Regions from separate parts of the Arthrobacter sp. HS15c genome, predicted to be linked through region 1. Evidence: predicted binding sites of a transcription regulator. Region 1 holds the regulator's gene; the other holds the start of a gene.
What was found. Region 1 encodes HrcA, which represses chaperone genes, less so after heat shock. Its sites were predicted from a motif close to TTNGCACTCGNNNNNNNCGAGTGCNAA; they were not measured.
Positions count from the first base shown of each region.

Region 2: the regulator HrcA is predicted to act here: its motif matches at 4,965-4,991, upstream of ABV518_RS01985 (FmdB family zinc ribbon protein).

Region 1 is NZ_JBFOHM010000013.1:26,914-34,551, reverse strand. It holds gene hemW (radical SAM family heme chaperone HemW) at 37-1,266, shown strand; gene ABV518_RS20095 (DUF4870 domain-containing protein) at 1,311-1,730, opposite strand; gene ABV518_RS20090 (DUF3097 domain-containing protein) at 1,832-2,677, opposite strand; gene hrcA (heat-inducible transcriptional repressor HrcA) at 2,866-3,879, shown strand; gene dnaJ (molecular chaperone DnaJ) at 3,961-5,088, shown strand; gene ABV518_RS20075 (16S rRNA (uracil(1498)-N(3))-methyltransferase) at 5,091-5,873, shown strand; gene ABV518_RS20070 (GerMN domain-containing protein) at 5,885-6,805, opposite strand; gene ABV518_RS20065 (PhoH family protein) at 7,218-7,638, shown strand, end outside.
Region 2 is NZ_JBFOHM010000001.1:428,278-435,915, forward strand. It holds gene ABV518_RS01955 (ABC-F family ATP-binding cassette domain-containing protein) at 1-1,363, opposite strand, end outside; tRNA gene ABV518_RS01960 (tRNA-Ala) at 1,428-1,500, opposite strand; gene ABV518_RS01965 (hypothetical protein) at 1,625-2,584, opposite strand; gene ABV518_RS01970 (GNAT family N-acetyltransferase) at 2,683-3,303, opposite strand; gene galU (UTP--glucose-1-phosphate uridylyltransferase GalU) at 3,310-4,215, opposite strand; gene ABV518_RS01980 (5-formyltetrahydrofolate cyclo-ligase) at 4,301-4,924, shown strand; gene ABV518_RS01985 (FmdB family zinc ribbon protein) at 5,054-5,314, shown strand; gene ABV518_RS01990 (RcpC/CpaB family pilus assembly protein) at 5,622-6,185, shown strand; gene ABV518_RS01995 (AAA family ATPase) at 6,266-7,638, opposite strand, start outside.

The DNA.
Region 1 (7,638 bases):
TGATGACTGTGGCCCGAGGCACCGGAGGCCGCACCCGTGCCTAGCGTTCTTCCCCTCGGCGACCCGGCGCCGTCGGACGGCCTGCTGCCCCCGCAGGCAGCCGACGGTGCGGCGGACCGCGCCTTTGGACTGTATGTGCACATTCCGTTCTGTGCAGTCCGGTGCGGCTACTGTGATTTCAACACGTATACGGCCACCGAGCTTGGAGGCGGCGCGTCGCAGGACGCCTACGCCAGCACTGCCGTGTCCGAGGTGGACTTCGCAGCGACGGTCCTGCGGGCCTCCGGGATCCCGGACCGGCCCATGAGCACGGTGTTCTTCGGCGGTGGAACGCCCACGCTGCTCCCCGCGGAAGACCTCGCGCGGATCCTGGCTGCCGCCGTCGGCCGCTGGGGGCTGGAACCCGGCGCCGAGGTCACCACCGAGGCCAACCCTGACTCGGTCACTCCGGAGTCCCTTGCCGTCCTGAAGAACGCCGGCTTCACCAGGGTATCCTTCGGCATGCAGTCCGCCGTTCCCCATGTGCTCAAAGTCCTGGACCGGACGCACACTCCCAGCCGCGTGCCGCAGGTGGTGCAATGGGCGCGTGACGCCGGCCTCGCCGTGAGCCTGGACCTGATCTACGGGACCCCGGGGGAATCACTGGACGACTGGCGGTACTCCCTCGAGACTGCACTGTCCTACGAGCCGGACCATATCAGTGCCTACGCGCTGATCGTGGAGGACGGCACCAAGCTCGCCGCGCAGATCCGCCGGGGTGAAGTCCCGGGAATTGACGACGACGACCACGCCGACAAGTACGAGCTCGCCGACCAGCTGATCGGCAAAGCCGGGCTCGGCTGGTATGAAGTCAGCAACTGGGCTCGGACGCCCGACCAGGCCTGCCGCCACAACCTGGCCTACTGGCGCGGCGACGACTGGTGGGGCATCGGCCCCGGAGCCCACTCACACGTGGGCGGTGTGCGCTGGTGGAACGTCAAGCATCCCACGGCCTATGCCGGCAGGCTGGCGCAGGGGCTCTCACCGGCCGCCGGGCGGGAAACCCTCGACGACGGCACACGGGACATGGAACGGATCATGCTCGAGGCGCGGCTCGTCACCGGTGTCGGCATCAGTTCGCTGGGGGAGTCCGGCCGGAAAGAAGTGGCCGGGCTCATCGCGGACGCGCTGGTGGAGCCAGCGCAGGCATTCAGGGGCCAGCTGGTGCTGACGCTGAAGGGCCGGCTGCTCGCCGACGCGGTGGTGCGCAGGATCCTGCCGGACTAGCCCCGCGTCCGCGGCCTCGGGACGCCGCTTGGCGCGTGCGGGGATTACTTGATCCAGCGCAGGTTGTACTGGTAGCGGTGCGGCTGGCCGCGGTTTACGTGGATGCCCGCTGCAACGGAATAGCACGTCAGCGCAATCCAGATCAGCGTGGCAATGACGGCGAAGATGTTGCCGATCACGGGGATGAACACCAGCAGGTTGGCCACCACGGCCGCGATGGTGGGAGGCAGGCTGAAGTTCAGCGCTTCCTTCGATTCCTGGGCGGTAAACGGCCCGCGGTCCCGGAAGATGAGGTAGATCAGCAGCGACGGAACGCACCCGAGAATGCCGCCGAAGTGCGCCAGCGTAGCCCACTGCCGGTCTTCACTGGCCGTCAGGGGCAGCGCGTTTGCCGGAACGCCATGGTACTCGGAGCGGCCCTGGCCGCCCTGGTTGTCCCTGTGTTCGCGTGCGTTTTCTGCCACGGTGTCTTCCTTCGAAAATGCAATGGTGCGTTGATGTAGAACATTCAAACTTACAGGGTGCCGGGCCAAGTGCAGAGGCACCTGCAGTACCAAGAATACTGCTAGGGAACGGTCAGGAAGTCGATGACTTCTTCCACCCTGCCCAGCAGCGATGCTTCCAGGTCGGCGTAGCTGCGGACCGCGCCCAGCAGTTTTTGCCAGCCCAGGCCGATGTCTTCCTTGGTGGAATGGGGCCAGCCGAACGCCGCCAGGATGCCTGTCTTCCAGTCCTGGCCCCGGGGGACGACGGGCCAGCTTTCAATTCCCAGCACTGCAGGCCGGATGGCCTGCCACACATCGACATAGGGATGGCCAACGATGAGGACATTGCCTGCTGCCCCCGGCGAGGCCATCACGGCGTCCGCGATCCGGGACTCCTTGGAGTCCGGCACCAGGTGGTCAACGAGCACGCCCAGCCTGCGGCCGGGACCCGGGGAGAAGTCAGCCACGGCGGCGGCCAGATCATCAATGCCGTGCAAAGGCTCGACGACGATGCCTTCCACCCGGAGGTCGTCTCCCCAGACCTTTTCCACCAGTTCGGCGTCGTGCTTGCCCTCCACCCAGATCCGGCTGGCCTTCGCCACCTGTGCCCGCTGGCCGGCGACACGGACCGAACCGGAGGCCGTCCGTCCGGCCGGCGCGGTGGCTTGCCGGGGTGCCGGCGGCATGAGCCGGATGGGCTGCCCCTCGAGGAGGAAGCCGTAGCCAAGCCGGAAGGACCGCGATTTGCCCCGCCGGTCCTCCAGCGCCACGACATGCATGCCGCCGGATTTTTCGACCCTCGTCACGGCGCCCACCCAGCCTGACTGGACATCTTCCAGGACCATGCCCCGCTCCACCGGCACTTCCGGGAGCTGGTTCCTGACGGGGGCGGCGATCTCCTGGGGGCCCCAGTTCTGGTATTGCATGGATGTGTTCCGCCTTGCCTAGGTCCTGGCCCGGAATTTCGCCCGGAGCGGTACCAATGCTAACAACGGGGTGAGTCATATTAGACTGTTAGCACTTAGGCATGTCGAGTGCTAAGCCGCGCCCGCGCCGCGGCCGGTGCGCCCGGCGGGGGAAACCCGGCGCCCGTGACCCTGGATGGAGGTGGAGTGTGAGCGAGCCGCGCAAACTTGAAGTACTGCGTGCCATCGTGGAGGACTACGTGCACTCCCGCGAACCGGTGGGGTCCAAGGCGTTGGTTGAACGCCACCATCTGGGCGTGTCCAGCGCCACCATCCGCAACGACATGGCGGCCCTGGAGGACGACGGCCTGATTACAGCGCCGCATACCAGCGCCGGTCGCATCCCCACGGACAAGGGCTACCGGCTGTTTGTGGACCAAATCTCCGCAGTAAAACCCTTGTCGCAGGCTGAACGCCGCGCCATCCAGACGCTCCTCGAGGGCTCGGACGATCTCGACGACGTCCTGGAGCGGACCGTCCGGCTGCTGTCACAGCTGACCAACCAGGTGGCAGTGGTCCAGTACCCGCACCTGAGCCGCGCCACGATCCGCCACATCGAATTTGTGCTCCTGGCCCCCCGCCAGGTCCTTGTAGTCCTCATCGCCAACACCGGCAAGGTGGAGCAAAAGGTGGTCGACGTCGGCCAGGACCTGGGCGATGAAGCCCTCGCCGGCATCCGGGGCAGGTTCCTCGGCTCGCTCGCCGGAACCCCGCTCAGCCACCTCACCCAGTCGCTGCCCGTGGTGGTTTCGGGGATTGGCCCGGGGCAGCGGCCGGCGGCGCAGGCCCTGGCCCACGGCCTGGAGATCCTCGCCCACAACAGCCGCGAAGACCGCATGGTCATGGCCGGCACCGCCAACCTTGCCAGGTCCAACGTTGACTTCCCGCTCAGCATCGGCCCGGTGCTTGAAGCACTCGAGGAACAGGTGGTCATGCTGCGGCTGCTGAGCGAGATGGCGCAGGATCCCCGCGGCGTGACAGTCAGCATCGGCCGGGAAAACCCCTACGACGGGCTCGCTGAAGCATCGGTGGTCGCCACGGCGTACGGCCCGGACAGCACGGCCAAAATCGGGGTACTGGGCCCCACCCGGATGGATTACCCCACCACCATGGCGGCAGTCAGGGCCGTGGCCCGCTATCTGTCAAGGATTCTGGGCCCCTGACCGCACCTGGCCGGGCCCCAGGCAAGAAAAGCAGTGCAAGCAGTCCGACTGCAGCAGGACAAACAGGAAGAGATACGAACTTTGAGCAGCCACTACGACGTCCTTGGAGTCTCACCGGAAGCCACCGGGGAAGAGATCAAGAAGGCCTACCGCAAGCTGGCCCGCACGCTTCACCCGGACGTCAACCCCGGTGAGGACGCTTCGGACCGCTTCAAGGCCGTAACCCACGCCTACGAGGTGCTCTCCGACCCGCAGAAGCGCAGGGTCTATGACACCACCGGCAACGAAAACGGCACCGACAACGGCTTCGGCGGCGGCGGTTACGCCGGGCAGGGCTTCGCCTTCCAGGACATCTTTGACACCTTTTTCGGCGCCGGAGGATCCGCCGGGCCGGCGTCGCGTGTCCGGCGCGGGCAGGATGCCCTCATCAGCGTCAGGATCGAACTCCGCGATGCCGTCTTCGGGGTCAACAAGAAACTCGAGGTGGACACCGCCGTCGTCTGCCCCACCTGCAACGGCTCCTGCTGCCGGGAAGGAAGCCACCCGGAACGCTGCGACATCTGTGGCGGCAGCGGACAGGTCCAGCGCGCGGTACGGTCCATCCTGGGCCAGGTCATGACGGCCGCCCCGTGCGGAAGCTGCGAAGGCTTCGGCACCGTGATCAAGGACCCCTGCAACGAATGCAGCGGGCAGGGCCGGATCCGCAGCCGCCGGTCGATGACCATCAAGGTGCCCGCCGGCGTTGCCACCGGAACCCGGATCCAGCTGTCCGGCCAGGGCGAGGCAGGCCCGGCAGGCGGCCCGGCGGGTGATCTCTACGTTGAGATCCGGGTTAACAACGACGCCACCTATGTGCGTGACGGCGACGACCTGCACGCCACGCTGAACATTCCCATGACCGCAGCCGCCCTGGGCACGGAAGTGTCCCTGGAGACCTTCGACGGGCTGCAGGAAATCGACGTCAAATCGGGAACCCAGTCAGGGGAGATCATCACTTTGCGTGGCCTGGGCGTGACCCACCTCCGCGGCTACGGCCGCGGCGACCTCAAGGTGCACCTCCAGGTGGAGACGCCGGCCAAGCTGGATTCCGCCCAGGAAGACCTGCTGCGGCAGCTGGCGAAGCTGCGCGGCGAACAGTTCACGGAGGGCAAACTTGCCGCCAGCGGCGGTGTCTTCGCCAAGCTGCGGGACCGGCTCGGTAACCTGTAGCGGTGAGCAATCCGGTTTTCTTCAGCGCCGCGGGGACGCTGGACCACATGGTCCCCGGCGCCCAATTTGTCCTGCAGGGGCCCGAGGCCCGGCACGCCGTGGCGGTCAAACGGCTTGCCCCCGGCGAGTCCGTGGACATCGCGGACGGTGCCGGCAAACGGCTGACCGGTACGGTGGTGGCGGCATCACCGTCCGAACTGACAGTTGAGTGCTCCGCGCTGACGGCGGAAGAAAAACCGGACATCCGGCTGGTCCTGGTGCAGGCGCTGGCCAAGGGCGACCGCGATGAGCTCGCCGTGGAAACCGCCACCGAGCTGGGCATCGACGCCGTCATCCCGTGGCAGTCCGAGCGGTCCATCGTACGGTGGAAAGGCGAGCGGGCAGCGAAGGCACACGCCAAGTGGCAGTCGGTGGCCACGGCTGCCGCCAAGCAGGCCAGACGCGCCTGGATCCCGGAGGTGCGCGCCGCCGTCGAAACCCCTGGACTTGCTGCAGCAGCCGGCGCGGCCGACCTCGCCATCATCCTGCACGAGGACGCCGTCCGGCCGTTCCGGTCTGTTCTGGAGTCCTGGCACGCGACGGCGGACGGCAGCGGGCCCCGCGAAATTCTGCTCATTGTGGGGCCGGAGGGCGGGATCAGTCCGCGTGAAGTGACCAGGCTGTGCAGTGCCGGCGCGGTGACGGCACTCCTTGGGCACCATGTGCTCAGATCCTCCACCGCCGGTCCCGCCGCGGTGGTCCTTGCCAGCGACGTGCTGGGCCGCTGGGCCGCCCCTGCAGGCTGAGAGTGTGGTTGCTAGCGCACGCTGAAGCTGCGCGTATCAACGTTCAGCTCCTGATCGCTGCCTGAGGGGTCCGCCTGTGCGACGCGAAGCTCGTAGTCGCCCGGGGTGAGCGTCAAGGCGAGGGTAAACACGCCGGATTGGGCGGCCTCCGCCGCGGCGGTGGTCTCACCGGTCAGGAAAGGCGTCTTCTCGCCGTTCCCTTCCTCACGCAGGATGCGCCAGCGCAGCTTGCCGCCGGGGAGCGTGTTCCGCCCGGTGATCTTAACGCTGCCATCGGCGACTTCCACGTCTTCCTGCGGATCGATGATCCATACCGGAGCCACCATGCCGGGACTCCGGGACATCAGCTTGCCAAGGCGCACGTGGTTGAACGCAAGGTAGTCGGTGTGCCCGTCCACGAGAACCATCACCTGGATCTGCTGGCCGGAATCGATGAGGCCTGAACTCGCGCCGGCCGCCGTGGCCGTGTACACCAGCTGCTGGATGGCGCGGCCGGCCATGTCGGCGTCGAGGTTGCTGTTGAAGGCGTCCTCGGAGACGTCAACGGTGATGACGTTCTTGCCGGAGATGGACGTGGCCAGCTTCTTGGGGTTCTGCCACGGCGTGAAGAAATCCGGGTCGAGGGGCTTGTCCGACATCATGGCCCGCAGTGCCCTGGTCACCGGGTTTTCCTGTTCGGGCACATCCCTGAACTCGCGGTAGAGGAATACGTTGTTGTTGCTGCGGCCGATCCAATAGACGGGTGCCTTGTTGGATGACTGCGTGGTTTCCAGCGGCGCGCTGGTGGACGGCACCCCTGGCGACGTATTTTCCGCGGCCTGGCTCGAATTCTGCGCCAGCGTGGGCTCCGGCCCGGGATCCGCGATGCAGCCGGTGAGGACAAGGACAGCGGGCAGGAGGCCCAGCAGGGCGGCGGAGCGGATGCGCCCCAGGGCAGGTCCCAAGGCAAGGGGCGTTACTGGTCCCGGCACTGTGATGGCACTGTCCTTCCTGGCTGTGATGATGGAGCCGGTCCCCGGACGGCCTTGATTTCCAGCATCGCACAGGGAAACTGGCCCTGAGGTCCGAACTCCGCCGACCGGTGCAACTGCAACGGGAACGATATGAGGCCGATATGAAGTTGATACCTAATGACGGCAACTTCCCGCCCCTGGGGACCGTTCCGATACCGCCGGAAGGCCGCGCACAGCCGCTGCGAAGCCCTCCACTCAGCCGCCTCTGGCCCCGCGCTGGCGTAAGATGGTATGAACCCGGAGACCTCCGGCGGGCGTGGCAGCACGCCCCGGCGGTCCACGGAATACCGAATTTGAACTGGAGGGGACCACAGGCCTGCGGGCCAGCACCATGACTGAATCAGCGAACGGAAAGCGCCGGCTGAATACTGAGCGCACCGCAGGAGAATTTCCCCACACCCTTCCCGGCATCCGGACGGAGGTGGTCGTTTTTGATAACTCCGATCAGATGGTCCAGTCGCTCGGCAGCCATGATGAGGCCCTCCGTTTCATCGAAGAGCAGTTCCCGGCCGTCAACTTCCATGTGCGCGGCAATGAACTGTCCATCAGCGGACCTGCCGCCGATGTGCCCAGGATCATGCGGCTGCTGCAGGAGGTCCGCGGCCTGGTCGCCCGAGGCACGGTGATCAGCCCCGCCGTTCTGCAGCAACTCGTGGCGCTGCTGCGCAGCCAGTCCCTGCAGAACCCGGTTGATGTCCTGACCCACGACATCCTTTCCAGCCGCGGCAGGACCATCCGGCCCAAAACGCTGA
Region 2 (7,638 bases), on a different contig from region 1:
CCACGCGGGCACGCTGGCCACCGGAGAGGTTGCCGATCCGCTGCTTGAGGTCGGCGTCCGAAAACTGGAACATCGCCAGGAACCGGTGAACGGATTTTTTCGTCGCCGTCAGTGCCAGGCTGTCCGGCATCGCATTGACCGCATGGGTGACCGTGTCGTCGTCGTTAAGTTCTTCAAGCACCTGGTTGTAGGAAACCATGCCGGCACCCTTCGCCCAGGTGACCGAACCCGAATCGGCGGGCTCCTCGCCCGTGAGGGCGCGCAGCAGCGTGGACTTGCCGCTGCCGTTGGCGCCGATCACGGCGATCCGGTGCCCGCGGCCGATCTCGAAGCTCAGGTCCTGGAACAGCGTCCGCCCGTCGTAGGCCTTGCCGAGCGAATCCACCCTGCAGAGCACATCCTTGACGTACAGGCCGCCGTAGATCTCCGTGATGATCTGGTCCACGGGCCTCGGCGTACGCGACTTCTTGATCTTGGCCAACTGGTTGGCGAGCCCCTTGCCCGCCGCCTTGGCAGCCTCACGGCGGTCCGAGATGCCTTCGGCTTCGAACGCCAGCAGCTCGGACTCGTGCAGAAACTGGCTTTCCAGGCTCTTGAGCCGGAACTGCTTTGCCACGACATACTCGGCGAAGTTGCCCGGATATTCGTGGAGGTGGAAGTTCTCCACCTCCACGATCCGGGTGACAACGGCGTCCAGGAAGGTCCGGTCATGCGAGACGACGATCGCGGCGCCCTTGAAGGTCCGGAACCAGCCTTCCAGCCATTCGACCCCGGCGACGTCGAGGTAGTTGGTGGGCTCGTCCAGGAGGAGCACGTCAGGGGCCTCAAGCAGGATCTTTGCCAGCGCGGCGCGGTTCCGCCAACCACCGGAGAGTTCATCGATGGAGCAGGCCCGGTGGGCGTCGCTGAAGCCCAGTGTGGTGAGCACCTTGTCGATGCTGCGCTGGTAGTCCCAGCCGTCCAGCCGGTCCATGTCTTCGAAGAGCTCCGACTGGCGGTGGATCAGGCCGTCCAGCTGGGAGTCCCCCGGGCCCGCTGCTATGGCGGCGTCGATGGCCGCCAGTTCCGCTTCAATGTCCTTGATGTGGGCGAACAGCCCGTCCAGGACCTCAAGGATGCTCGACTCGCCATTCAGTTCCGAGAACTGTGAGAAGTAGGCGGTGGTGACGCCGGGGTCCAGGCTTATGCTCCCGGCATCCGGGGCAACCTGCCCGAGGATGAGCTTGAGGATGGTGGACTTGCCCGATCCGTTCCTGCCGATGAGGCCCACGCGGTCCCCCGGTTCGAGCCGGAAGAATGCTTCACGGAGCACAGGGGTTTTGTCGAAACTGACGCTGACGTCGTTCAGCCGGATCAAACTCATTGACTCTGTCCAATCCAGGGAGTTCAGGCGCCGAAGATCCCGATTGGATCAGGCAGCCATGGTGTGGAGCTAAGGAGATTCGAACTCCTGACCTCTTCGATGCGAACGAAGCGCTCTACCAACTGAGCTATAGCCCCGGAACAGCCCGCTCTCCGGTGGGAGCCGCGGGGCCGGTGACCCTAGGCTACAAATTTTCCGGCCACTTTACCAACCGGGACCGCAAATGCCCCTGCGGCGGTAACGCCGGTGGCCTCCAGGGTGTCAGGCGCGCCGGCGCTGCAGGACGTCGTCGAGGTTGCTCAGTGCGCTCTGGGCTTTGGTCAGCGGCTTCGGCGCCGGTCCGGCAGCGGGTGCGGCGACAGTGCCCTGCTTCAGTGACGGCTTCCCGACGGCTTTGGGTGCCTCGGGGAGGTCCAGGGGCTCGGGTGCCGGCCGTTCGGCCTTCGCGGCCTCGACGTAAACCGGCTTGGGAACCTCAACAGGCTCCCAGGTTTCACCGGCAGATCCAGCGTCCACCGCGGTCCTGGCGCTGGTGTCGCCGGCCTCGAGGGCAACGGCGAGTGCAGCTTCGCGCAGTTCAGCGGCGGTCAGCGGCTTGGCCTTGGGCTGGTGGGCCTCGGCGTCGAACAGGGGCCGTTCCGGCTGGGACGCAGGCTTGGGTGTGTTGAGGGGAGTCCGCTCCGGCTCACTGTGTCGGCGGGCCGGCGAACCCATAGCGGCACGGAACGCGGCGTTGACCTTTTTCCTGCGGTCACGGACTGCCAGGCCGCGGAGCAATGCCAGCGATCCGAAGGCCACCAGGAAGGCAGAAACCGGCAGCAGCCCGCTGCCCAGTCCAAACGGGAGAAGCATGCCGGCAATGAGCGCGGTCAGGAGTGAGACCAGGGCCGCGAGGGCGAGTGCCGTGCGGCCGTAGCGGATCTTGAATCCACTCGGCGCCGGCCTGTCGCCGGGCTCCGGTGCGGCGGTGTCCGCTGCGCCGGCGCCTGCTGCGGCAGCGGGGCTCTTCCTGATGTCCATGGCTTTCTCCTGCTGGGCGGTGATGTTCATGACCGTCCCGGCTCTCGGGTCCGATGAGTCAGTAGCTGGTGCGTCCGCCGTCATCTCACCTGCAGCCTGAAACTGGTGCCGGCGGTTCCGGAGAACATACGGGGCAACCCAGACAATCCAGAGCACAACGGCAACCACAAGGATCACTGAGCTGCTAAGGGGGAAGTCCACAATCAAAACCGTATGAGCATTAAGTCAGCCCCTGCGGCATTAGCCACGGTGTGTCGTCGGCAACGTGGCAAATCAATGGAATTATGACGGCCCGGGACTCAGGACTGGCGGGAGGCCAGCCACCGGGGCAGCAGCCCGTCAGGGACTTCTTCCGAGGTCAGGGCAAAGGTCCGGTGGTCGGCCCACTCGCCGTTGATATGCAGGAAACGGGGCCGGTAACCCTCGTCCCGGAAGCCCAGCTTTTCAACCACCCTCAGGCTGGGCCCGTTCTCCGGACGGATGTTGATCTCCATGCGGTGCAGCCCCAAAACCTGGAAGCAGTGGTCCGTGGCCAGGGCCACGGCCGTAGGCGCAATGCCATGTCCTGCCCGCCCCTGGTCCACCCAGTACCCGAGCGTTGCCATCATGGCTGAGCCCCACACAATGGATGACACGGTCAGCTGGCCAACTATGGCTGGAGCCGCCGCGCCGGGCCGCCGCTCGGTGATGAGGAACGGCAGTGCCGTCGACTGCGCGGCCTGGATCTTGAGGGACCGCACCATCTGCCGGTAATCGGGCAGGCCTCCCCCGGGCGCCGGGTTGGACGCCTCCCACGGAGCAAGCCATTCGCTGTTGCGCCCCCGGACTTCGGTCCATTCCTTCCTGTCCCGGTACCGGATGGGACGCAGTACCAGGTCGCCGCACTCCAGCGTGACGGGCCAGATGGGGCCTGCGCGCACGGTGCGTTAGTGGGAGAGGCCGGCGGTGAAACCGGGCAGCCACTCGCGCAGACCGGGACCAAGGTCATCGCTGTCGATGGCCAGCTGGACGCAGGCCTTGAGGTAGCTGAGCTTGTCACCGGTGTCGTAGCGGCGTCCACGGAACACGACGCCGTAGACTCCGTGGCCTTCCCCGTCGCCGGCAGCCAGTTCCTGCAGGGCGTCGGTGAGCTGGATCTCGCCGCCGCGCCCCGGTCCGGTGCGTTCGAGCACCTCAAAGACCGCAGGGTGCAGGACGTAGCGTCCAATGACGGCGAGGTTGGAGGGCGCATCTGCGACGTCGGGCTTTTCCACCAGCTCGTTGATCCGGACATAGCTTTCGCCGTCGATTTCCTGGATGTCCGCGCAGCCATAGGCGCTGATCTGGGACGGTTCCACCTCGATCAGGGCCACAACCGAGCCACCGGTTTTCGCCTGGACGTCGATCATGGTGCTCAGCAGTTCGTCCCGGGCGTCTATCAGGTCATCGCCCAGCAGGACGGCGAACGGTTCGTAACCAACGTGCTGCTTGGCACGAAGCACCGCGTGGCCAAGGCCGTTGGGGTCGCCCTGGCGGACGTAGTGGATGTCACCGAGGTTGCTGGCGGCCTGGATGGATGACAGTTTTGCTGTCTCACCCTTGTCCGCCAGGGTGGCTTCGAGTGCCGGGACCCTGTCGAAGTGGTCTTCGAGGGCGCGCTTGTTGCGGCCGGTGATCATCAGGATGTCGTTAAGGCCAACCTTGACGGCTTCCTCAACGACATACTGGATGGCCGGTTTGTCGACTACCGGGAGCATTTCCTTCGGCATGGCCTTGGTGGCAGGCAGGAACCTGGTGCCGAGTCCCGCAGCGGGAATGACGGCCTTGCGTACTGTCTGGTTAGTGGTAGTCACCGGACTAATCTAGCGGAGGGAACATACAGACAGTAATTATTGGACGGGAGAAACCCGGCCGGGACAAACAGGAGGAGCAGCCACTATGACTGCTGGCAGCAGCTCAGCCAAGGAAGAGATCCGTGCACTGCACCGGGCTGTCCGCGCCGCCATGGACCCCGCCGCCCGCGAGGCGGCCGGTGCCGGCATAGCGCGCCACGGCCTCGACTGGGCTGACCATCTTTCCCCGGGGAGGCCGTCGACGTTTTGCGTTTACCTCGGCGTGGGTTTCGAGCCGCCCACAGGCCCGCTCATTGATGCTCTTCACGGCCGGGGCCACAGGATTCTGCTGCCGGTCTGCGAAGCCGGACGCCGGCTCAGCTGGGTGTTCTGGGCACCGGGCGGGGAGCTCGTCCGCAGCACGTTTGCCCCCATCCTTGAGCCGGCGGGGACCCGGCACGGGCTCGACGTGATGGCCGGCGTCTCCGGGCTCTTCCTGCCGGCCACCGCCCTGGACCACAACGGCCACCGCATCGGACAAGGCGGTGGCTACTACGACGTTTTCCTCGATGCGCTCGACGGCGTCCGGCCCGGCCTTCCCTCGGCGGCGATCGTGTACGACCGGGAGGTACTGCCTGCCGGCAGCATTCCCGCCGAGGACTTCGACCGGAAAGTACCGGACGCCCTCACTCCCTCGGGGCTGGTTCACCTGGGCCCGGAGCGGGCCTAACTTCCGACGCCGGCCAGCCTCCCCGGCGGGGATGATAGAATTGGCACTCAGGCCCTGCGACTGCTAATGGACGGAAACGTTCGTCCTGGCAGCACGGGACCTCTCGTTTGTCCAAGAGGAGGAGCACCAGTGCCAACGTATGCGTACGCCTGCAAGGATTGCAGCCATGCCTTCGATATTGTCCAGTCGTTCACGGACAGCACACTGACGTCCTGCCCCGAGTGCCAGGGCACCTTGCGCAAGAAGTTCAACAGTGTTGGCGTGGTCTTCAAGGGCTCCGGTTTCTACCGCACCGACTCCCGGGATGCCAAGGGAAGCACGGTTTCGGCCGCCCCGTCGGCGCCCGCCGCGCCGGCACCCGCCCCCGCCACGGCCGCTGCCGCAAGCTGACGCGCCAGGCCTGTTCCCAGGCCCCGCATTGCCGCGACATCCTCAGCGCTGCCCGGTCCGGTTGTCCACATAGCCTTAGACCGGTCTGTTCTCTGTGTCCGGCCCGAAATAGCGTGGGCCCATGTCCGCCACACTGTTTCGCCCTCATCGAAGAACTCCCACCAGCCGAAAGAACCCTGAGCCCGGGCGTCCGTCACGTGGTGCGCGTCCGCTGTCGGCTGGCCGACCGCCGGGCCGTCGGCTTGGCCCGTGGCTGGCCCGCAACCGCCGTCTCGCCATAGCGTTCCTGCTCTGCGTTGCAGCCGCCGTGGCGGTCCATCAGCTCACTCCGGCGCCTGCGTATTCGGTGACGGCCCTCGCCGCGGCCCGGGACCTTCCGACCGGTTCCACACTGGCGCCCTCGGACGTGGCCGAAGTACAGGTTCCGCCGGGCATGATCGCCGCCGGATCCCTTCAGGTCACCTCCGAGGCAGCGGGAAAGCAGTTGGCAGCCCCGCTCCGCAAAGGGCAGCTCCTGACGGACACCCAGCTGCTGGGCCCCGGTTTGCTTGCGGGGACTCCGCCGGGTTCTGCAGCTGTGCCGCTGCGGATGGCGGACGCTTCCTCCATCCAGCTCGTGTCACCGGGGCAGCTGGTCAACGTGGTGCTCACGTCCGCGAACGGCTACGACCAGCAGGCTGCCTCGGAAGTGCTGGCGACGGCCGTGCCAGTGCTCTGGACCTCGGGCCAGGGCGGTAAAACCGGAGAATGGCTGGGAACAGGCGAGACAGACGGCCTCATCGTGGTGGCGGCCGACCCCGGACAGGCTGCACGGCTGGCAGGCGCCTCCACGCAAGGCAAACTGTTTTTCGTCCTTGTCGGGCCGCCGTGAGGGTGACACGAGGGGCCGTCGGCGGGGTGACCCGCCCGCGCCCGCTGGTGAGGCCCATGGCGCGGTGGGGCGCCGGTCCATCACCCCCAGTGCGGCGGTTTCTGTTCCTTCAGCCATGCGTCGTGGTCGTCATCGGGGCCATCGCCCCAGCGCCGGGGGTCGTCCTCCGCGGCTTTGTTGGGCAGGATGCCCTCTGTTCCGGTGGCAGCCTGGCCGTACGGGGCAGGCGTTTTGGCTTCCTCGCGGGCGTTTTCCTGGCCTGTGCCCTGGCTTGGCACCTGGCCGTCGGCGGCTTCTCCGCCGGCGCGGGCGTCAGCGTTGTGTGTTGGGGCCACGCGGACCGCCTCCTCCTCATCCGGACGTGCCGCCCGGTTCTGGTAGTTTTCCGGCGCAGCAGGCTGTCCCTGCCGCGTGTGGTCAGCCCGGCTGGGAAGGTCATCCTCCCGGCTGAGGCTCCCATAGGCTTCAAGTGAGAGCGGGTCCACGTCGTCGTCGAAGAAATTTGCGGATGCCGTGGCCCGGCCCGGCAGGACCACTTTCTCCAGGCCCAGGTAACCGGCAATGCGGTCAGCGCACGCCGAAGGGTCGGTGAAGACCTCGATGGTCCACAGTGGCATGTACCGCCAGCCCATACGCTCGAGGAGCTGCGGCCGGAGCCGGCTCCGCTCCCGGACACTCATGGTCCGGTACTGGTCGGTGCCGTCTGATTCGATGGCCACCGGCCACGGCGTCTCGGGGTCGTCCTGGCCCATGGTGCTGAGCGGGTCGGCTGCGGCCACCATGTCGATGACGCCGTCGTACTGGTGCCAGACGCGCGCGCCGCGGGCACGCAGGCGGTCCCCGAGGTCAGCAACCAGCGGATCCGCTCCGAGCGCCTGCTCGCTGGCGGCCGCCCGGGAGGCAGGGGTGCCGAGGTTGGTGTTCCCGGCAATCTCCCGGTCCAGAAGCTCGTAAAGGTCGACGGCGCCGTGGGCCAGCCTGGTGTGGTCCAGGTCTTCCGGCCGGAAGCAGGTCAGGACGTGCAGGGACCGGCGCGCCCGGGTCATGGCCAGGGCGAACTTTTCCCGGCCACCCTCGGCGGACAACGGACCGAAATTGTGCAGGGCGCGGCCATGCGGCGTCCGTCCGAAGCCGGGTGAAAAAATCACGTGGTCCCGGACCAGGCCCTGTGCACGTTCAAGGTCCACGACGCGGAAGGATTCGGGACCTGCGCCGAAGAACCCGGCAAGGCCGGGGTGGTTGGGCAGCTGCAGCCGGATGGATTCGCCGATCCTGGCCGCGTGCCTCAGGCTGGCCGTGACAACGGCGAGGGACGTGCGCGGGCGGAGCCGTGCATGTTCGAAGACAAGGTGCACCACCCGGTTCACCTCTGCCACGACGGATTCAACACCTTCGTGGTCGGCGCTCGGCAGCCCGGTGCCGTCCGGCAGGTACTCAACCAGCAGGGCCCTGT